3 regions of the Ruegeria sp. CDSA034 genome follow, and region 2 is predicted to be linked to each of the others. Evidence: riboswitches for the same ligand, from Rfam matches in the RefSeq annotation. Region 2 holds a riboswitch; each other region holds the start of a gene.
The links. Region 2 has a riboswitch for cobalamin ahead of AC2FLJ_RS22365 (metal ABC transporter ATP-binding protein). Riboswitches for the same ligand answer to the same signal wherever they lie in the genome.
Positions count from the first base shown of each region.

Region 1 (7,419 bases), on a different contig from region 2:
AACGTCACCTCGCAGACATCGCAGAGTTCAGCCCAACGCTGGCTGGAACGGATGCCGAAGGGTTTTTGCGCATTCAACTCTCACTGTGACGGGTTGTCATTTCTGCGTGTCTTCCCTATATCGATTTTCGAGAGGTTGGCGCGGGCGAGCGCCTCGCCAACCTGGTCAGGTCCGGAAGGAAGCAGCCACAACGAGCCCCGCTTGGGTCGATGTCCAACCTCTCACTTACTTGAATCGTTAGCCGCAGGAGGGCTTTTATGATTGTAGCAAAAACCCTTTGGGCAGAGCGTTTCTGAGGCCGACCCTCACACCTGCCTGAACACATTACCGCTGGATGCGCGACCGCCATCCAGACGGATAGCTGTACCTGAACACAGGCAGAACAATGTCTTTTACACTTTCGGACCTGGGATGGTCCTCACACTTTGCCGCCCAACATGCGGCCAATCCTACATGCGCTCCCTTTCGCATCACAGCCGTTCACCGTGATCGTCTGATCGGTGCAAACATCAACGGTGAAGCACCGCTGCTCACCCTAAACCAGCCGACGGGCGACTTTGCCGTCGGCGACTGGGTATTGGCGGATGATCAAAACCGGGTTCAACACCTGCTGGAGCGCCGCAGCCTTTTGAAACGCCGCGCCGCCGGAACTGGGGCCGAGGCCCAGTTGATCGCCGCCAATGTGGATGTGCTGTTCATCGTCAGTTCCTGCAATGCCGACTTCAATCTGGCCCGGCTGGAACGGTATTTGGCTTTGGCACATCAGGCCGGGTGCTATCCGGTCGTCATACTAACCAAGGCCGATACCTGTACCGATCCTAGTAATTTCTCCAAAGCAGCCGAGTCGCTGGCTCCGTTTTTGACCGTACTGGCAATCAATGCTTTGGATACCCTGGACGTGCAGCAAGTACTGTCCTGGTGCCCTCCTGGACAGACCGCTGCATTGGTTGGCTCATCCGGTGTCGGCAAGACAACATTGGTCAACGCCATGACTGGTCTGGATGAGGCAACGTCCGGTATTCGCGAGAACGACGCGCGCGGGCGGCACACGACAACTGCCCGCGCGTTGCATCCGATGCGGAACGGAGGCTGGTTGGTCGATACACCCGGCATGCGGGCTTTGCGGTTGCTGGATGCACAAGATGGCGTCGATGAGGTCTTTTCCGACATTCTGGAATTGGCCCAAACCTGCCGCTTTTCCGATTGTCAGCATCAGGCCGAGCCGGGATGCGCTGTGCAGGATGCGATTTCCATCGGATCCCTTGACACAGAGCGGCTAGAGCGTTGGCGAAAACTGCGGCGCGAAGATGAAAGGAACTCGGAAACCGTGGCGCAGTCTCGCGCGCGCGACAAGGCCTTTGGTAAAATGGTACGATCGGTGAAGCAGGACAAGAAATCCCGCAAAAAGCTGTAAGTACCGGCTCAGGCGATCAACCGGGGCCATATGGCCGCATTTCGGCGCGCAAATGCGCCGATGTGGCCAACCTCGGCCAATCCAAAGTCCTTCGGCGACAACTGATGCCGGCGGGCTTTGGGACCGTAAAGATCGGCCAAGCGCCAAACCGCGTTCGGCGGCACCACCTGATCATCGTCCATTGTGAACAGATCAACGGGTGTTTCCGACGCAGCCCAACGGGCGTCTGGAAGGCTTTTGCCGATATCCGGCACGTAGCTCAGCGCAGCGGTGCACCATTTGCGCCACTGCCAGTAGACACGTGCCGGAAGGTCCGAGCCGAACCCAAGTGCCTTGCCCGGCAGGTATCCCAATGCCTTAACCAGCAATGGCGGGTGGGCATACCAGAACATTGTCGCCAGTGCGCGATACGGCCAGGGGTGGTCGGATAACGTCACCAAACCTGAACAGACACAGATCATCCGGTCGATCTGCTCAATATCGGGCTGAATTGGCCCCAGCATTCCACCCACCGAATGGCCAATGCTCCACTGCTGGGCGGCGGGAAATCTGCGTCGCATTTCAGCGCGAGCAGCGGGCATGTCGATCAACGCCCAGTCAGCCATCGTGGCCTGCGAATCGCGCAGGCGCCCGTGTAGAGAGTGGCCAAAATCGCGATAGTCATAGGTCAGACAGGCCATACCCTGTTCTTCCACCAACCACCGCGCAAAATGCTGGTAATAGTCGCGCGGTACGCCTGTGGCTGCATGGACTACAACCGCCACATCAGGTGCCGAGGCAGGCATATACAGCCGTGCCGACAGTTCGGCCTCTCCGGCAGAAAACGTGAAGTCTTCGGTCAAAACGACCGGAGTGTTGTCCAACATGGTGCCCTCGCAAGCATCTGAACTATTCGGTTCACATATGGCATATCGGCGCTTTTGCGCGACTAGAGTCAACAGATTTTCAAAGTGACCAAGCGTCCACTTGAACGATGGAAAACAGCCCGCTTGACTCAAGCCACCTACAACCGCTAGCGATGAGGTGATGGTTCTCGTCCTTATATTGGGGCGGGATGAAAAGGGAACTCGGTGCGGTCCAGCCCGGCAAAGCCGGAACGGACCAAGGCCGCGACTGCCCCCGCAACTGTAAGCGGTAAGCAATGCCGAAATACCACTGGCCGAAAGGCTGGGAAGGTCGGCAAAGCAATGACCCGCAAGTCAGGAGACCTGCCATCAAAGTAAAAACCGAAACTCGGGCGGGGTGTCCGGGCAGGCCTTCAGTACGCTGAGTTCCCTGTTCCACGTCCCCCGCTCACCGCGCGGAGGGCGCATTATGATCTGGAAGACAACGACCCACGAATTCAACGCCACCCTGTGCCAGAAAACGGGGAAAACCTGCCCCGCATTGGCCCAAATGGCTCGGTCATTGGCCGAGGCGATGGCAACAGCACAACCAATGACGACCAGCGAATTTGAGGTGGACGGCTCCAGCGAACTGACCCATTGCGATGAGGGTTGCACCGCACGGTTTCGCGCCAGCCCGGCCCGGATCAGGGTCTATTGCGGGGCAAACACGGGCGACTCGGCCGACACGTTGGACGAATACGCCGATATGATGTTCAACCCTGACTTTTCCACTCTGCCTGCTGGTGTTTTGGCGGCCTTGCCTTGCGCCATGCTTCAGGCATCGTCCCTTGCACCGCGTCCATCGCATCAGGTTGTTCAACAAGCCACGGCCTGATCCTAGTTCACCGATCGCTCTGGGCCGGTTTCATGGCCCAAGCCATCTGCTCATCCGTTTCCACCGCACATGGTCGGGCCAAGCGCAGCCGGTTTAGCGCGTGGTTTGGATCTTCACCGCTTTCCACCATGAGCCTCAGCGCGACCATCCCCGACCGCCCACAACCGCCCCGGCAATGCACCAGCACGCGTCCACCGTCGGACAGAACCTGCCGGGCGGCTGCGCTGGCTTGGGGCCAAAGAGTTTCGATTGGCAGGGGCGGCGTGCCAAAATCCTCGACCGGAAGATGCACCCAGGTAGCGGACCTGCTTTGAACGTCTCGACCAAAACCGCCTGCGCCGATCTGCTGCATCTCGGCCTCGGTGGTCATTGAAATCACCAGATCGGGGTTCCAGTCCTGTATCACCCTCAAATCGTCCACATACCCACCGCCGCCGCCAGGCAAAGGGGACAGCGCCATGGTGCCTGAGCCAACAGGCAGCGCGTAGATTGCAAATTTTGCCAAAGCTTATACTCCTACTGCCACCGGCCCACCAAATTTTGACAGCCGGTTTATCCCGCTTACAGACGCGGTCCAAACCGAAATTCCACAAAGCCTGCTGTGGACGCGGGCGGCCCGGGTCTCTACGCTGCATTTCTGACACGAATCTGACAGAGCAGACATGACCGAAACGCCCAGCCCCGCCTATCAGGTTCTTGCCCGCAAGTACCGCCCTGAAACCTTTGCAGATCTGGTTGGACAGGACGCAATGGTGCGCACGCTGAAAAACGCGTTCGAAGCGGATCGGATCGCGCAGGCCTTTATCATGACCGGTATTCGCGGCACCGGCAAAACCACCACCGCCCGGATTATCGCCAAAGGTATGAACTGCATCGGTCCCGATGGTGAAGGCAAACCAACGACCGAACCTTGTGGTCAGTGCGAGCATTGCGTTGCCATCATGGAAGGACGCCATGTCGACGTGATGGAGATGGACGCCGCCAGCCGGACCGGTGTGAACGACATTCGCGAGATTATCGACAGTGTCCGATATCGTGCCGCCAGTGCGCGTTATAAGATTTACATCATCGACGAAGTTCACATGCTGTCGACCAGCGCCTTCAATGCGCTGCTCAAAACGCTCGAGGAACCGCCCGAGCATGTGAAGTTCATCTTTGCGACGACCGAAATTCGCAAGGTGCCGGTGACCGTACTGTCCCGCTGTCAGCGGTTCGACCTGCGCCGGATCGAACCTGAGGACATGATCGGTCTGCTCAACAAAATCGCCGCAGCGGAAAACGCACAGATCGCAGAAGACGCGCTGGCTTTGATCACACGCGCGGCCGAAGGATCTGCGCGCGATGCGACCTCGCTGTTGGATCAGGCGATCTCACATGGTGCAGGGGAAACAAGCGCCGATCAGGTTCGGGCAATGTTGGGCCTTGCAGATCGCGGGCGCGTTCTGGATCTGATGGACATGATTCTGCGTGGCGATGCGGCTGGGGCATTGACTGAGTTGAGCGGCCAGTATGCCGAAGGGGCCGATCCGCTGGCTGTTCTGCGCGATCTGGCCGAGATCACCCATTGGGTTTCCGTGGTCAAAATCACGCCCGATGCCGCCGATGACCCCACCGTTTCACCGGATGAACGCGCACGGGGTCAACAGATGGCCGAGGCGCTGCAGATGCGGGTGTTGACACGCATGTGGCAGATGTTGCTGAAAGCGCTGGAGGAGGTCTCTGCAGCACCCAACGCGATGATGGCCGCCGAAATGGCAATCATTCGTCTGACCCATGTGGCCGATTTGCCAAGCCCCGAAGAGCTTATCAAACGACTACAGGATGCGCCTCCACCCCCACCAAGCGGGGGACCTGGCGGTGGTGTGGCTGTGCCAACTCATGCACCTGCACAGGCGACGTCCTCTGCGCATCTCTCGGCGCAACGCGGGCCTGCAGGGGCGCCCACCGCAGCGCTTGCCCAGGACGTCCAGACCGCGCTGGCACACTATCCAACCTTCGAATACGTGGTCGAACTGATCCGCACGAACCGGGATGTAAAACTGTTGGTTGAGGTCGAAAACGGCGTGCGTCTCGTCTCGTATTCCCCGGGACGGATCGAGTTCACGCCGACGGACAAAGCGCCGACCGATCTGGCGCAAAGGCTTGGTTCGGCCTTGCAACGCTGGACCGGAAACCGATGGGCCGTCTCAATCGTGGCCGACGGGGACGCAGCAACAATCGCCGAGGTTCGCGACGCGGCTGATCTGGCGTTGAAAGCGCAGGCCGAACAACACCCGCTGGTTCAAGCCGTTCTGATGCAATTCCCCAAAGCGCGCATCAAGCGGATCGAAACCCCGGAGGAACGCGCCGCCAAGGTCGAAACCGAAGCCCTGCCTGAGGTCGAAGACGAATGGGATCCGTTCGAGGAGGATTGATCCGAACGACCAAAGCAGAAACACTCCCGCGCTGCCGGGCCCAACGGGAGGAAAGGTCTTGCCAAAGACCTTGACGACGGGCGGGAGAAGCTCTCCCCTTGTACCCCACCGGCAGCATCCGTATTTAGGCGGCAAACTGATTTGCAGGAGAAAAGCAATGCTCAAAGGACTCGGCGGTCTGGGCGATATGGCCAAGATGATGAAATCCGCACAGGATTTGCAGACCAAGATGACGGACATGCAGGAAGAGCTGAACAACCTGATGGTTGTAGGCGAATCCGGTGCAGGGCTGGTGAAGGCCACCGCCACAGCAAAAGGCGAGCTGAAGGGTCTGGACATCGATCCGTCGATTTTCAATGGCGACGATAAGGAAGTTGTCGAAGATCTGATTCTGGCCGCTATCAAGGACGCGCAAACCAAAGCGGCCGAGCGCTCTCAGGCAGAGATGGCAAGGCTGACCGAAAGCATGGGTCTGCCCGCAGACATCAAGCTGCCGTTCTGATAGACACTCCTGACGACCCAAAGGCCGGGCACAACTGCCCGGCCCTTTTGCAGGAGCGCACGCCGTGAGTTCGAACAGCGATATCGACAATCTGATCGACCTGATGGCCAAACTGCCGGGCCTCGGCCCCCGTTCGGCTCGCCGCGCGGTGCTGCACCTGATCCGAAAACGCACCCTGCTGCTGACGCCCCTGTCGGACGTAATGCAGCAGGTGGCCGCCACCGCCCGCGAATGCCTGAATTGCGGCAACGTGGGCACCACCGATATCTGCGACATCTGCGATAGCGAGGATCGCGCGATCGGAGAGTTGTGCGTGGTCGAAGACGTCGCCGACCTCTGGGCGATGGAACGCGCTGCAGTTTTCAAGGGTCGCTATCACGTTCTGGGCGGCACGCTGTCTGCCTTGGACGGCGTCGGACCGGACGAGCTTCGCATCCCCCGTCTAAAGGATCGGGTGATGGCCGAAGGGATCACCGAAGTCATTCTGGCGCTGAACGCGACCGTCGACGGCCAGACCACAGCCCATTACATTGCCGATCAGTTGGAGGGACAGGTCCGTCTGACTTCACTGGCGCAGGGTGTGCCGATTGGGGGCGAGTTGGACTATCTGGATGATGGGACGATTACCGCTGCGCTGCGGGCAAGGAAAGAACTGTAGGTAACCAAGCTACGGTCAGAGCGCACAGAGGTTTAACCTGAGCAAAGCTACTTTTAGTGCAATTCCACCCGAGACAGATAGAAGTCTGCCCATTTGCGGTCTCTTCCGGACAAGTAACTAATACACCTTGAGCTGCTAATGCGTCGCAGCCTTTTGTTGCGCGACCCAATAATATACACGTATTCAAAGCTGTTTAGGATGTTTCGAAAAGCCTGTTCGTCATGAGACGGCTTGTCTATCCTCCATCCTTCAAAACAAGCCAGATCAACGCGCTGCCAGAAGCTTTCGGGCAATTCACTCATCAATGCCTCGTCCAGCCCCTGTGTGTCGGATTTCCAAATCAGGCGTCGGTCACTGGCCTCGTCCCCCATGCATTTATCTAACAGCCCCTCAGTTATTCTTCTGATTTTGGCGACGATGACCTGATGCTCACGGCCGGCCACGGCGTCTCGATTGAAGGAAAAATTCCCACCATTTACGCTGTCTTTGTAAAATGCCAGTTCACCGTCTGATTGCCCTAAGCCAAAGTCGAAAACCGACACCATGGGCATCGCTTTGAGGTTGCGCTTCAGATGCTCCGTATTATCCGGGCTAGGTTCAAAACATGATGCTGATATTACCTGAGGGTAGTTGATCAAGACCTGCCGGGAAAAAAGACCGACATTCGCACCGATATCGATTAGGTGATAGGGTCCAGTTGGACAGGCTT
Region 1 is NZ_JBXWQH010000008.1:48,556-55,974, forward strand. It holds gene AC2FLJ_RS14040 (bifunctional 2',3'-cyclic-nucleotide 2'-phosphodiesterase/3'-nucleotidase) at 1-89, shown strand, start outside; RNA gene ffs (signal recognition particle sRNA small type) at 129-227, shown strand; gene rsgA (ribosome small subunit-dependent GTPase A) at 386-1,414, shown strand; gene AC2FLJ_RS14055 (alpha/beta hydrolase family protein) at 1,423-2,280, opposite strand; cobalamin riboswitch at 2,425-2,644, shown strand; gene AC2FLJ_RS14060 (hypothetical protein) at 2,729-3,136, shown strand; gene AC2FLJ_RS14065 (protein-tyrosine phosphatase family protein) at 3,144-3,641, opposite strand; gene AC2FLJ_RS14070 (DNA polymerase III subunit gamma/tau) at 3,799-5,550, shown strand; gene AC2FLJ_RS14075 (YbaB/EbfC family nucleoid-associated protein) at 5,708-6,052, shown strand; gene recR (recombination mediator RecR) at 6,117-6,710, shown strand; gene AC2FLJ_RS14085 (FkbM family methyltransferase) at 6,764-7,419, opposite strand, start outside.
Region 1: it holds a riboswitch for cobalamin, as region 2 does, so the genes downstream of both, AC2FLJ_RS14060 (hypothetical protein) here and AC2FLJ_RS22365 (metal ABC transporter ATP-binding protein) in region 2, are expected to answer to the same signal.

Region 2 (7,419 bases):
GTGATACCATCGGTGGCAACGTGCACGGTTGCGTCAGTGCCCGATTCAGCGATCAGGGTATCGGACCATGTCTCAAAGCCCAGACCGTTGACAAAGATGATATCCGCCTGGGCAACGGCCTTCGCATCTGCAACCGAAGGCTGATACACATGCGCATCCGCATCCGGGCCCACGATTGTCGTAACTGTGGCCAGATCGCCCACGACCTCTTCGACCATGTCGCCGAGGATCGAAAAGCTGGCGACGATCTTGACGTTGTCTTCTGCCGCAACGGTCGGCAATGCAGCCAAAGCAAACGACACAGAGGCGATGCCGGCATAGAGTGACTTCACAAGAGTCATTGTGCTCTCTCTTCTTGTTGAATTTGGGCAATGGGGATGTCTTTGGAAACAGACGGTTTGCGCATCCGTCTGCCAAAACCAAGGGGACCGAAAATGGCCGAGAACAGAAAGAACCCACCGGCAACCAAAACGATCGCCGGGCCGGACGGCGTGTCCGGGAACAGGTAGGACAGGGTCAGGCCGATCCAGCAGCTGGACAAGGCAAATACAAAGCCCAGGACCAGTTGCCCGGTGATCGTACTGGCCCAATAGCGCCCAGCGGTCGCAGGCAGGATCATCAAGCCAACGGCCATCAACGTTCCCAGTGTTTTGAACGCGGCCAGCAGGTTCAGAACCAGCAGCAGCATAAAACCCTGATCAACCAGCCACGGCCGGCGCGTTTGAGTTTCGAAGAAAACCGGATCACAGGTGCTGACAATCAGCGGACGAAGCAGAACGGCGAATGCCAGCAATGTTACTGTCGCCACCCCGCCGACAAGGATCATCGACGCGTCGTCGATCCCAAGGATTGATCCAAACAGGAAGCTTTTTAGTGGAACCGCGGACCCTGCTGCAGACAGGATAAAGATACCCACCGCCAATGCGATCAGATAAAGCGAGGCAAGGCTGGCATCGCTGCGCAGGATTGTCCGGCGTGCAAGAAAGGCGGTCAAAATGGCGACGCCAACACCCGCGATAAGCCCTCCGACCAGCAGTGACATGACTGACAAGCCTGCCGTGACAAAGCCGATGACGATGCCTGGCGTAATCGCATGGGCCATGGCCTCACCAGCCAGCGATAGGCGACGCAGAACAAGAAATGCCCCCACCGGCGCGACCGAAGCCGACAAAACCGTGGTTGCCACAAAAGCGCGACGCATGAAGGCAAAGCTCCACATTTCGACGATCAGGTCATACATTGGCGTGCTCCGGTGTTGAATGGGTGCCACGGAACATCCAGGACGCCTGACTTTCCGAAAGGTATCCTTGTGCAACCAGCCGGTCTGGTGTCAGAACGTCATTCACCGGTCCGTGGGTCGCCTCTTGCCCGCCCAAAAGCAGCGCGTGGCTGCAATAATCCAGCACCGAGGAAAGATCGTGCACCACCAAAACCACCGCGCGCCCCTCATCGCGCCATCGGCGGATAATCGACAATAGATGTGCTTCGGTACTTTGGTCGACTGCGGCAAACGGTTCATCCAGCAGGATCAGCGGCGCGTCCTGCATGATAACCCGCGCGAACAGCGCGCGCTGCAATTGCCCACCTGATAGCATATGCAGAGGCCGGTCAGCGATATCCAGTACCCCGGCCTCATCCAGCGCGGCGGCCATCCGGTCGCGCGCGGCGGCGTCCAGCCCGGTACGATAACCAAACCCGCGCCATGCCCCCATCGCGGCAAGATCCCTCACACGGATGGGAAATCGGCGGTCGAACTCGGTCATCTGCGCCAGGTACCCGATGTCACGAGGACGCCCTTGCGGCCAAGTCAAACTGCCCGAAAGCGGATCCATCAAGCCCAGCAGCATCTTTACAAAAGTGCTCTTCCCCGACCCGTTTGCACCAAGAACGGCAAGGGTCGTTCCGGCCGCGATATCCATGGAGAGGCGGTGAAACAATGTCAGGTCGCGGTAGCCCAACGTCAGATCGCGGATTTGCAAAACGGCCGACATCAAATCACCGCGTAAATCGCGAGCCACAAGAGCGCCGACAGCGCCAGAGCCCCCGCGACCAGCGCCGGAACGCTGAATTCTGTCAGACACTTACCCCTTTGGGTGTCAGCTTTTTGCAATGACAACGGCAACGCCTCCTGTGTTTGGACAGGGGCAAAGCGAGCGCAAAGTCGTGCACGGTACGGACCGCTTGAAACATTGTCATCTCCCTCTGGGACACCCCGCCCAGGTTCATAAATTTCGGATGGCAGGTCTCCTGACTTGCGGGTCAAAGCTATCCCGATCCTTCCCAGGCTATTGCCCAGTGGACGATCTCGGGTCGCTCGCCGCCTACAGTTGCGGGGGCAGTCACGGAATTGGCCTTTTTACAGAACCGCACCGTATTCCCTTTTATCCCTGACCGCAAAATACAGTCGGGAACCATCGCGAGGACAAAATACGAATTGATTTGATTCGACAAGAGCGCAAACCTGTGAGGGATGGCTATTCGTTCCAGTCACCGGTCGACTACGGAGGACGCGGTAGACGTGAGGCAACGGTGGATACTACACGAGCCCCGCTTCTTGCAGCTTCAGACCCACGCCAACGGTCTTTTTGACTGAATTTATTCTGCCCGGACTTTTTTTGTCTGCAGTGGGATGATTTGGGTCTTTGACATCGCAGGTTATTCGCCTGACGGGGTGCCGATGTTAAGCGATTGATCTATTTGATCGATTGCCGTCTGAGCGGGGTGTTTTGGATAGTCTGACGCCGGTTGCGGCAAGGTGCAACCGCGGTTGTCGAACTAAGTTAAAGTGTTTGGTTTGAGGAAGAAGCGGATTTTCGCAAAACAGTAGCCAAACTTCCGATAAGCGGGACAAAGCTGACTAATGCCGCGATGGCGCAAAGGTCTGCTTTCGGAAGCGATCAGATGCACCTGAACGGAGGCTACTGATTTACCGGTGCCAGATTCTGGAAGTTGTGATCCCACTCTGTGATTGACATGGATGAGCGACGTGTTCTGATCGGCTTGCCAGACGGAAGGTGCCAACTCGTCAGGGCAATCGCTCTAAGAAGCGTGCGCGTCAACACAGGGGCAGAGCTTTTGCGGATAACTCTCTGGGGCAACTCACGATCAATAAGCCTTGTCGTTTTGCCCATTATTAGTGGACTTTGGTTGGCGATAGGCGTGGGCATCATAAGTGCACTGACCCCCAACTATTCGCATATCGACCAATTCATGAGCGCACTCGGGGCTGTAGGGGCCCCCTTGGCGACGTGGACCAACTATGCCGTCTTCATACCGACAGAGATTTGGCTTCTGGCGTTCCTCGCAAGACTAAACAGTTGCCTCCCAGGCAGCAGGACAAAACGAATCTCGATATTGCTTCTATCCGCTTACGCCATTCTTTTGATACTTGCCGCCTTTCTGCCTTGTGATGCGGGGTGTGATAGTCGAGGCAGCGACGAGAACATGACAAGCACGTTGGTCCATATTGCTCATATGGCAATTGCGGTGACGGCTTATCCGCTTGCGTTGATCGGTTTGCTGATCCTCAGCCTGACTGCCCCACCAAATTCGCTTCTGCGGCGCTTGGCGCCGCCAGCTACAATCGTCGGCTTCTGTTTGTTTATCACAATTTTCTTGATGCCAGTAACACAAGGCTTATTCCAACGCCTCCTCGAAGCATGGATCTACTTCCAATTTATATCGCTGGGACTATATGCTGCTTCAATTTTGCCTCAAAACTGACCTTCCTGCGGTGTGCAGCATTGGCCAAAGTGGGCTCAGAGCGATCGTTCTCTGCCCCCAATTTGGATGACAGCCATCAGCTCGAAGCGGTCATTCCTTACATCCTGCCTCGGAGATAGCAGTCGTTCCATCAAGGAACGGTGTTGGTAGAGCAGGCCACCTTCTGGACATTCGCTGTTTGCGCAGTTTTGGCGGCCACGAAAGGCAGCAATGCGCAGATGGTGAACCTTGCAAATTTTAGTGGGATGTCAGCACTGAGACCAAAGCGTCGGCGCAATTTCCATCACCCTGTCTGCCTTGCAAAATGGTTACAGCCAAGGCTTGAAATGAAGACTCGTAATTCTCGGTTTTACGCCGTTCCCATCAAATAGTGTTGTTTTCATTGACACATTGCCTTGCATGCGATCCGCTAAACTACGTCATCTGTTTTAACGCAAGGATTTGATGTCATGCCAGAATCACTCAACCTGCATAAATTTGAAAACCTAAGTCCTTTCCAAATCAAAGACGAACTTATTAAGTTGGCGCAAAAAGAGGCGCGGCAGATGGCTTTGCCATACCTCAATGCCGGTCGAGGGAACCCTAACTGGATCGCCACTAAAGCGCGGGAGGCGTTTTTCCTTTTAGGGCAGTTCGCTATGACAGAAGCTCAGCGCCATCGTAATGAGCCGCAGGTCGGTTTGGCCGGGATGCCGCAAGGGCCAGGCTGTTATGACCGGCTAAAAGCATATTGTTCCAAATCGGTTGAAGGAAACGGCCCTCCAGGTGCGGAAACTTTGGTGGCCGTAGTGGATTTTGCGATTGAGAAATTTGGTTTTACACCGGACGATTTCGTGCTCGAGTTGACCGACGGTATTGTTGGCGACCACTACCCGATGCCCGACCGGTGCATGGAGCACAACGAGGCGATTGTCCACGAATACGTTATGTGGGCGATGTGCGCGGGGCACCGTCCGGATGCGAAGTTCGATATCTACGCAGTTGAGGGTGGAACCGCTGCAATGTGTTATATTTTCAAGGCACTCAAGAACCAGCGATTGCTGAATGCCGGCGACACCATTGCGTTGGGCACACCGATTTTCACACCCTATCTGGAAATGCCGGTACTTGAAGACTATGGGCTGAACACCGTGGATGTATCTTCGAAAGAAGAGGACCACTTTCAACTGAACGACGATGATTTCGAAATCTTGTCCGACCCGAAAGTCAAAGCACTATTTCTGGTCAACCCGGGCAACCCGTCTTCAGTCGCTATCAGCCCCGAAGTCTCGACTCGGCTTGTCGAGTTCGTAAAGAACCGCCGCCCGGACCTGATCATTCTGACTGACGATGTTTACGGGACCTTCGTTCCGAATTTTCAGTCTATCTTGGGGCATCTGCCTGAGAACACAATCGGGGTCTATTCGTACTCCAAGTATTTCGGTTGCACCGGGTGGCGTTTGGGCGCGATTTTGGTGGCCGAGAACAACATCTTCGACAAGATGATTGCGGAGGCTACGGACGAAACCAAGGCCGTCGTCAACGCACGGTACGAAACGTTGACGCCTGATCCATCCTCGTTCAAGTTCATCGACCGGATCGTCGCCGACAGCCGCGATGTTGCGCTGAACCACACCGCAGGTCTATCACTGCCGCAGCAGGTGATGATGACTTTGTTTTCACTGGTCGAGCTTATGGACGAAGAGAAGGCCTATCAGAAATTCTGCTGGGGTATTCTGAAGCACCGCTTTGACGAGTTGGTCGAAGGGATGGGCATCGAAGTTCCAGATAACCCGCTGTTCGACAAATACTACGGTATCATCGACTTCGAATTCTGGCTCCGTAAATACGTGGGAGAAGAGGTGGTCGAGTGGATTAAAGAGAATGTCCACCCGCTAGATATATCCTTCAAACTGGCTCAGGATCACGGGATCGTTTTGCTGAATGGATCGGGCTTTGACGCGCCCAACTGGTCAGCGCGGGTATCGTTCGCCAATTTGGATGATAGTGCTTACCGCCAGATCGGAAGAGCGGTGCGCGCGGTGGCCACGGGTTACGTGCAGGCCTACCGTGCCTCGAAAGGACTGCCGTTGCACGGTTGAGATCTAGCAATAGCAAAGAGAAACGGATCAGCGTGATGGTTTGCACAAACGCTGATCCCACCCGTCCAGGTTAGGACCCCGGTTGTCGCGCCCATTTCCGGTTTGACTCACGGAACAAAAGCCACAACCAACGGTCCCCAGAGCGTTAGGAAGATGTTAGCCACGGCATAGGTCATGGTGAAGGCTGGTGTGGGAGTCGAGTTTCCGGCCTTTTCCAATAGTGTCGCAAAACCGGGATTGCCCGAGCGTGATCCGGTCACAACCGCACAGGCCTCAATCGGGTTTTTAATACGCAGGGCGAAATAGTTGATTGGGAACTGCACGATCATGGGCATCAATGTAACCACCACACCCAACAGCAACAGCGTGATCCCATATTCCTGAATCGCTTCTAGTGCGGGCTTGCCTGCATTGAGGCCAACGACACCAACAAACACAGCTAATCCAAAGCTCTGAAGGAAATTCGCGGCCCCTCGGTTAATGCCGCCGATCTTGGGTCGCCGGATGCGCATGTAGCCGATGATCAACCCTGTAACTAGGCAACCGAGACCGGACCCCAAAGCCACTTTGGTTCCTGCGATGACAAAACTGATCTCTCCTATCAGAAAGCCGATGGCGACGCCGATCCCCAATGCAATGAAATTGGTTACCGAGGCCGAAGGCGGAACGTAGCCCGCAACTTTCGCAACTCGATTCAGATCGTCCTTGTGACCGACAATACTGACCTCGTCACCTGCGTGTATCTCGGTGTTGTGCAGGACAGGGACATCATGGCCCATGCGGGTGATCTTTGAGATGTGAACGCCGCGCCTTTGATCCGCTGTCAGAGCCTCGCTCAATTCTGCCAACGTTTTGCCGGTCAGTTTGCGGTTGGTGACCACTACGTTGCGACGTTCCTCTACAACCGTCAGTTCAGGAGGATACTCTCCGATTTCACCACTGGCGCTACCCTCGAACTGGGTCAAAGTCGCTACGAGGCCGGAGACGACCACAACGTCTCCTGCATTGACTATTGTTTCAGGATTCGGATCCACAGGAGCGCCATCGTGGAGTAACCGTTCGACGATCAGATCACCATCATAACCGCTTTCGATGTCTTTGACGGGTTTTCCGGCAATGGTTGCATCGGCATTTACCTGATAGGCTCGGGCGTCAAACCGGTTCATAGGAAGGAACTCACCTTCCTCTAGTTTGCGACCGCCGCCGCTGAGTTTCTGAGCCAGCTTAATCGCTTCTTGTCGCAGGTCGACACGCATAATGATTGGAATGACACTAACTGCCAATATTGGGCCGATCGAACCGAAGATATAAGTAACCGAGTATCCTACGGCGATGTTGGTTTTTAACTTTTCCGCCTCGTCTGCGGCCAGCCCAAGCAGATCGATGGCATTTCCAGCGGTGCCGATGATTGCAGATTGTGTCAGACCACCAGCGGCCAATCCAGCCGCCAACCCTTTATCCAAGCCGGCCAACCGGGCAACAACAATAACAAAAAACAACCCCCAGAGGGTCATCATAAACGCGGCCAGTAATTTGGTCAGGGCAGTTCGGTTCAAGGCCGCAAAAAATTGAGGCCCGCCATTGTAGCCGACCATAAATATGAAGAGGGAAAAGA
Region 2 is NZ_JBXWQH010000022.1:14,425-21,843, reverse strand. It holds gene AC2FLJ_RS22375 (metal ABC transporter solute-binding protein, Zn/Mn family) at 1-341, opposite strand, end outside; gene AC2FLJ_RS22370 (metal ABC transporter permease) at 338-1,240, opposite strand; gene AC2FLJ_RS22365 (metal ABC transporter ATP-binding protein) at 1,233-1,991, opposite strand; cobalamin riboswitch at 2,221-2,431, opposite strand; gene AC2FLJ_RS22360 (DUF998 domain-containing protein) at 2,974-3,723, shown strand; gene AC2FLJ_RS22355 (bifunctional aspartate transaminase/aspartate 4-decarboxylase) at 4,173-5,804, shown strand; gene aspT (aspartate-alanine antiporter) at 5,912-7,419, opposite strand, start outside.

Region 3 (7,419 bases), on a different contig from region 2:
CCCCCCTGCTGATTGGGCCAACAAGCGCGGTGCATCCCCCAACCGCTCGATCTGACCGCGCCAGCGCATACTGGGACGTCGGTCCTCGACCAGTTCGTAAAGCGCGAATTTCAACGAGGACGACCCGGCATTCAGCGCCAAAACATGTTCAGCCATGGATTTTGCTTTCATTAGCAATTGCATGCAGCGCCGCGACAGCACAAGACGCCAGCCGCGAAGCATCATCATCTGCCCGAGATGTCAGGATAATCGGTGCCGCAGCACCTATCACAACGCCGGCAGCCTCGGCATGAGAGATATATGTCAGCTGTTTGGCTACCATGTTGCCGGCTTCGATATTCGGAACAACCAGAATGTCTGCGACCCCCGCGACTGGTGAGGTGATGCCTTTTGTCCGCGCCGCGTTCAGATCAACCGCGTTGTCCATGGCCAAAGGACCATCGACCAGCCCGCCGGTGATCTGCCCACGCTCGGCCATTTTCGACAACAGCGCGGCATCGACAGACGACGGTAAATGCGGGTTGATGGTTTCAACCGCTGATAAGACACCAACCTTGGGCATCTCGATGCCAATAGAATGCGCAAGATGGATGGCATTCTGAACAATGTCGGCCTTGGTTTCGAGATCCGGAGCGATATTCACCGCCGCATCAGTAACCATGATGGGCCGGGACATGCCCGGCACATCCATAACGAACACATGCGACAAGCGTCGCCCGGTCCTCAGGCCGTTTTCGCGGCGAAGAACGGCGCGTAACAAGACATCCGTGTGCAAATGACCCTTCATCAGCATCCGGGCCTTACCTTCAACGACAAGCCCGACCGCGCGTTGGGCAGCCACTTCGTGGTCTCGCGCTTCAATGATTTCAGCTCCGGACAAATCGGCCCCAAGCTGGGCGGCAGCGGCGGTGATTTTGTCCGGATCGCCAACCAAAATCGGAGTAATGATGCCGTTTTCCAACGCGAGTAATGCCCCGCCTAGCGAATTCGGCTCTTCCGGGGCGACGATCGCTGTGGGCATCGGGTCCAAAGGACGTACCCTTTCCAACAAAGCGTCGAAATGCCGGTGACGCTGAACGATCAGTCCCGGCACCTCGACCGAGTCGAAGGTCAAATGCCGCGACGGTGGCGTGACCTGTACGGTACCGCTCAGGATCAATGCGTTATCCCCGACCCGGCGCACCTCGGCGGAACAGGTCAGGTCGCCGTCTTCACGCTTTTCGGTAACAGCCACAAAGGCGGTCAGTTCTTCGCCCGCCATAACCGGAGCATGAAAACTCAGGTCCGCCCGACGTGTTTGCGTACCGGCCCCCGGTAAGATGTTTCCAATGACTGCAGCCACCAGACCCGCGGGCCACAAGGCGGGCGCGACAGCCTCGGGGTGTCCATCTCCATCTCCGTCATAGGCCGCCAGATTCAGCGGGTTGTGGTCACCCGAAGCCGAGGCAAACGCGTACAAGTCGTCCACGGTGCACAATCGGGTGACCTGCGCCTTGTCGCCTACTTTCAATTGAGAATAGGTTCTGTTTTCTTGAATTTTCATCTCGTCCGGCTTTGTTTTTGAATGCGTGTTCGTCGTTTCAAACATTGGATGTGCGGCCCCCCGGAACCAGAACATATCCACCTTTGCCCCTACATTTCTGCGACGCAGCGTAGTCAGATCGTTGGCAAATGACAAATGACCTCTGTGCGTGGGGCGCTGAGTATTATCGCTTGACCCAAAATCGGAACTCGGGCAAGCATCACCGCGATGGTTCCCTGTGGTTCGCCAAGGGATGAAAAGGGAATACGGTGAGGTAGCCAACAAGCGCCAAGTCCGTGACTGCCCCCGCAACTGTAAGCGGTGAGCGACGCCAAATACCCACTGACCCCAAATGGGTCGGGAAGGATGGCCAAGCCACGACCCGCAAGTCAGGAGACCTACCATCCGATGTTCAACCAACCCGGGGCGGGGCGTCCTGGAAGGAGGCTTTATGACACGTCTAAGACGTGATGGCATGATTGGTACCTTCTGTCCGCGCTTGGCAACAGGCGGAGTGGGCCATGTCGATCAGTCCTGATCATTTCCTTCTGATTTGCGAGACCTGCGAGGGTTCTGACCGGGCGGATTCATTGCGCGCTGCGCTTGCAAACAAGCTTCCATCCAGTTTTGACATCCAAAGCGTTTCCTGTATGGCCGGTTGCGGTCGTCCCACAACCGTCGGGTTTCAGGCATTAGACAAAGCGCAGTACCTTTTCGGTGACATCCAATCGGCTGAGGACGTGGATGCTTTGGCCGAATTTGCACATCAATACCATCGCATCGCGGATGGGTGGACCAACGCAACGCAGCGCCCGCCTGCCCTTCTTGAAAAGACTCTGGCGCGCCTGCCGCGGCTAAAAGTGGAGACAAGCGCATGACCTGCGGAGCTTTCCTTGAGGCGCGCGGGCTGGAATTTTACGCCCTGAACGGCGACGTACTGCTGCAAAACGTCAATTTCGAACTGAATGAAGGGGCAACTCTGGCAATTGCGGGCCCAAACGGTGCGGGCAAGACAACGTTGCTGAATCTTTTGTGCGGCGGTGAAGAGATTGTGCTGGGGGACGTTTTGGTAAAGGGGCGCAGTCTTCGGCAGCTTTCGGCGATGGACCGCGCCCGAATGATCGCCGTAGTCAGTCAGCAGGAATCGCCGGACGGGCGTTTGTTTCTGCGCGATTATGTGGCCCTTGGGCAAATCCCGATCCTTGCCGATCGGTCTGCCGCTGAACACGCCTTGGAATTGGACCGAATCCTGAAACTGACCGGACTCGTCGCCCTCGCCGACAAGCGGATGGCCGTGTTATCCGGCGGGGAACGCCAGCGTGCTCATATCGCAAGGGCGCTGGCGCAGAACCCGTCGTTGCTGTTTTTGGATGAGCCGACGAACCATCTGGATCCGGACGCCAAGGGACGCATGCTGTCGCTGGTCGCCGAGCTGGGCATTACGGTGGTCATGATCGTCCATGATCTGGTCATGATCCCGGAATTCGCGACCCATGTCGCGTTGATGAAATCCACGCGCCTGACCGGTTTCGGCCCGGTGCACGAAGTGCTGACACCCGAAAGGGTCCGTGAAACGTTTGGTGTCGATTTTCTTAGCTTTCAGCACGAAGGCCGCATGATCCCGGCACTGGATATCCGAAGAACCACTACCTCAAACTAGGAAAAACAACATGAACAAAACTCTCTGGTGCGCAGCACTGATCAGCGGCATTGCAAGTGCCGCAACAGCGCACGAGATCACCGTCGACAATTGCGGCGAGCCGATGGTGTTTGAAACTCAGCCCGAGCGGCTGGTCGTGCACGACATGAACATGACCGACATGGCCTTTGCGCTGGGTTTGCAGGACAAGATCGTGGGCCTGACGGGCATCACCGGCTGGTACAAAACCAGCCCCGAGTTTGACACCCTGCGCGGCGACATCCCGGAACTTGCGCCTAAGTATCCGACGGTTGAAAATCTGGTCGCTGTCGAACCCGACCTTTTCTTTGCGGGCTGGTACTATGGCATGAAGCCGGGCGGTGACGTGACCCCGGACACGCTTGCGCCGTTTGGCATCAAAACGATGATCCTGACCGAAAGCTGCGTACACCTGGATAAGGATCGCCCCGAAGCCAGTATGGACCTACTGTTCACTGACGTCCTTCGCTTGGGCAAAGTCATGCACGTTGAAGACAAGGCGGAAGAGCTGGTTTCCGGCTGGAAAGAGGAACTGTCCGCGATTGAGACACAGACAGCCGACCTGCCGAAACCCCGCGTTTTCTTGCTGGACGGCCCCGCCGATGCCCCGTTTACGGCTGGTAAGTTTGCCATTCCCGACGCGATGATTGCTGCCGCTGGCGGCGAGAACGTCACCCATGACATGGACACCAGCTGGGGTCGTTCTTCGTGGGAGGCTGTCGCCGCTTCGAACCCGGAATTCTTGGTTTTACTTGATTATCAGACCGGAAATGGCGCCGCGGATACGTTCAAGTTCCTGCAGGACCATCCCGTGATGTCACAGACGGACGCGGTCAAGAACGAACGCTGGATTGGTCTGCGCTACGAGGAACTGACACCCGGACCGGCAAATATCGAAGCAATTTCGAAAATGGCCAAAGCCATGCACCCGGGCCTGAACTGATATGGGCCGACTTGGCCTTACACTCTTGCTGGGGGCGGCTGTATTGGCCGCCCTTTTGCTGACCTCGACGGTCTACGGGACCACATCCATTCCGGCCTCTGACGCACTGGCCGGTGTCTTGTTGGGCACGGGAATGGTGGAAGGAGAAATGTCTCCGCTCCACCGCATCGTGTTTGACTTGCGCTTACCACGCGCACTGTTTGCCGCCGTGATCGGTGCCGGGCTGGGCATCGTCGGCGTTGTCCTGCAAACCACCACACGCAACGATCTGGCGGACCCGTTTCTGTTCGGCCTGTCCTCTGGCGCTGCAGCGGGGGCTGTCTTTGTCATTACCGTAACCGGAGATGTGCTGGGCTTTTGGACCCTGCCACTGGCCGCGTTTTTCGGAGGGCTTGTCGCATCAGGCATTGTACTGGCTTTGGTTCATGGGCTGCGCACAAGCGCGCCCGAAAAACTGATCCTCGCGGGGCTTGCGGTTTCGTTTTTGTTTTCCGCTATTACAAATTATCTGATTTTCGCGGGCGACAGCCGTGCGGCGCATTCTGTTATCTTCTGGATGCTTGGGGGTTTGGGTCTTGCCCGGTGGGAGACATTCCCGCTGGTCTGCGCAGGTTTAGCATTGATCCTCGCCTATGCAATGTACCGTAGCCGCTGGCTTGATGCACTGCTGACTGGTGATTTGACGGCCGCCACCCTGGGTGTGCCCGTTCAAGGCTTACGGTTCCGAATGTTCTTCGTCGCAGCTCTTGCAACCGCTGTATTTGTGTCCGTCGCGGGTGTGATCGGTTTTGTCGGCTTGATGGTTCCCCACATCGCACGCGGTATCGCGGGGCCTTTGCACAGCCAGCTCGTGCCTACCGCCGCCATTGTCGGAGCAGCTTTGCTTACAGGCTCGGATATCCTGAGCCGTCTGTTGCTTGCCCCGCAAGAGCTGCCTGTTGGGATTGTCACGACATCGCTGGGATCGGTTTTTGTTTTTCTTCTACTAATCCGAACCGCGCGCCCTCGCAGATGATCTCAAAGGGTCGCTTCGGCAAAAAAATTAAAGTTTCCTAAATGACTAATATTTAACAGGCCAAATGACCTAAATCAAAAAAGGCCCCCACAGATCACGGTATGCGATACACTCGATTACAGGAATCGAGTGTAGCCAGGTCGCATGCAATGCAACAAATGACCAGCCGACGCGCGTTTCTAAGCGCCAGGATTAGACCAGAGGACGGCAATATCGCCAGACCTCCGGGCTCGGTTGAGCTGTGCTTTGTTGAAACATGCAGCAAATGTGGTGATTGCGCAGATACTTGCCCCGAAGATGCAATCGTCATCGGGACAGATGGATACCCCCGGTTCCAGCCCACTGACACTCCCTGCACCTTCTGCAGCGACTGCGCCCGGATTTGCCCAACCGAAGCGTTAATGATTGACCGTTTGCCAGACTGGCCATGGCGCGCAGCGCTTAAAACTGACACCTGCCTATCTATGAACGGCGTCAGTTGCCGCATCTGTCAGGACAATTGCGAACAAAGCGCGATCCGTTTCAAACTGATGACCGGCGGCCGCGCAGAGCCGGTGCTTGACCTTGATACATGCAACGGCTGCGGGATTTGCCCAAGTTTATGTCCCGCAGATGCCATTGCGCTGAAACGCCAACCTCAACCACAAATGGAAACTACTCAATGAACATCTGCGGTTGTCTCGCCCATGTCGCACCTGATCACACGAGCGCAGCAGCGCGCGTGATGAAGGGCACGCCGGGTGTCGAAATTCACGCTGAAACGGAAGATGGCCGATTTGTTGTCGTCGTCGAAGACACTCCAACCCGTCTTGCATCCGAAACCATCATGGATCTGCACCAGATCCCAGGCGTCATCTCTTTAACCCTGACTTATCACCATTTCGAGGATCTCGCGGACGCCCATCCGCAGCCCGATGCCCCAAGCCCAACCACCAGCCGGAGGCCCACGCAATGACACATTCTGAATCCCGTCGGACTTTTCTCAAGGCCTCTGCGGCCGCAGCAACGGCGTCAGCCGCTGGTATTCCGCTGGCGGCCGGTCAAGCCAATGCCCAGGCCGGAGCGCCAGACATCCGGTGGGACAAGGCGGCTTGCCGGTTCTGTGGTACAGGCTGCTCTGTTCTGGTTGGCACCAAAGAAGGTCGTGTCGTTGCGACGCAAGGCGACCCCGACGCACCTGTGAACCGGGGGCTGAACTGTATCAAAGGCTATTTCCTGTCCAAGATTATGTACGGCAAGGATCGACTGACCACGCCTTTGCTGCGCAAGACCAACGGCGAATACGACAAAAACGGTGAGTTCGAGCCGGTCAGCTGGGACGAAGCGTTCGATGTCATGGCCGCAAAATGGAAAGAGGCGCTGGCCAAGAAAGGCCCGACCAGTGTCGGTATGTTTGGTTCCGGTCAATGGACGGTTTGGGAAGGCTATGCGGCCTCCAAACTTATGAAAGCCGGGTTCCGGTCAAACAACATCGACCCCAATGCGCGGCACTGCATGGCATCAGCCGTTGTGGGCTTTATGCGCACCTTCGGCATTGATGAGCCGATGGGGTGTTATGACGACTTTGAGCACGCGGACACCTTCGTGCTGTGGGGCTCGAACATGGCTGAGATGCACCCGATCCTGTGGTCGCGCCTGACAGACACGCGCCTGACCAAGCCGGGATGTGAGGTGCATGTGCTGTCCACTTTCGAACACCGCTCGTTCGAACTGGCGGACAACGGCATTGTTTTTGAACCGCAAACCGATTTGGCGATCCTGAACTACATCGCCAACTACATCATTCAAAATGGCGCGGTAAACGAAGACTTCGTGAAGAAACACGTTAACATCACCAAAACCGCCACCGATATCGGCTATGGCTTGCGCGACAGCAACGCGCTGCAGCAAGAAGCCGAAAATCCGAACTCGGGCAAAATGGAACCGATCAGCTTCGAAGAATACGCCGAAGCCGTCGCACCCTACACGTTGGAATACACTTCTGAACTTTCGGGTGTTCCCGCAGACAAGCTGGAGAAATTGGCCCAGCAATATGCCGACCCGAATCGTAAAGTGATGAGCTTGTGGACCATGGGCTTCAACCAGCACACCCGCGGGTCCTGGGTGAATTCGCTGATGTATAACGTGCACTTGCTGGTGGGCAAGATTTCCGAACCCGGCAACTCTCCCTTCTCGCTGACGGGTCAACCGTCGGCCTGTGGCACGGCGCGTGAAGTGGGGACCTTTGCCCACCGTCTGCCGGCGGACATGGTTGTTACGAA
Region 3 is NZ_JBXWQH010000007.1:91,129-98,547, reverse strand. It holds gene AC2FLJ_RS13370 (acetate/propionate family kinase) at 1-156, opposite strand, end outside; gene AC2FLJ_RS13365 (bifunctional enoyl-CoA hydratase/phosphate acetyltransferase) at 149-1,543, opposite strand; cobalamin riboswitch at 1,737-1,942, shown strand; gene AC2FLJ_RS13360 (DUF1636 family protein) at 2,044-2,400, shown strand; gene AC2FLJ_RS13355 (ABC transporter ATP-binding protein) at 2,397-3,182, shown strand; gene AC2FLJ_RS13350 (ABC transporter substrate-binding protein) at 3,193-4,143, shown strand; gene AC2FLJ_RS13345 (FecCD family ABC transporter permease) at 4,145-5,158, shown strand; gene AC2FLJ_RS13340 (ferredoxin-type protein NapF) at 5,260-5,823, shown strand; gene AC2FLJ_RS13335 (chaperone NapD) at 5,820-6,113, shown strand; gene napA (nitrate reductase catalytic subunit NapA) at 6,110-7,419, shown strand, end outside.
Region 3: it holds a riboswitch for cobalamin, as region 2 does, so the genes downstream of both, AC2FLJ_RS13360 (DUF1636 family protein) here and AC2FLJ_RS22365 (metal ABC transporter ATP-binding protein) in region 2, are expected to answer to the same signal.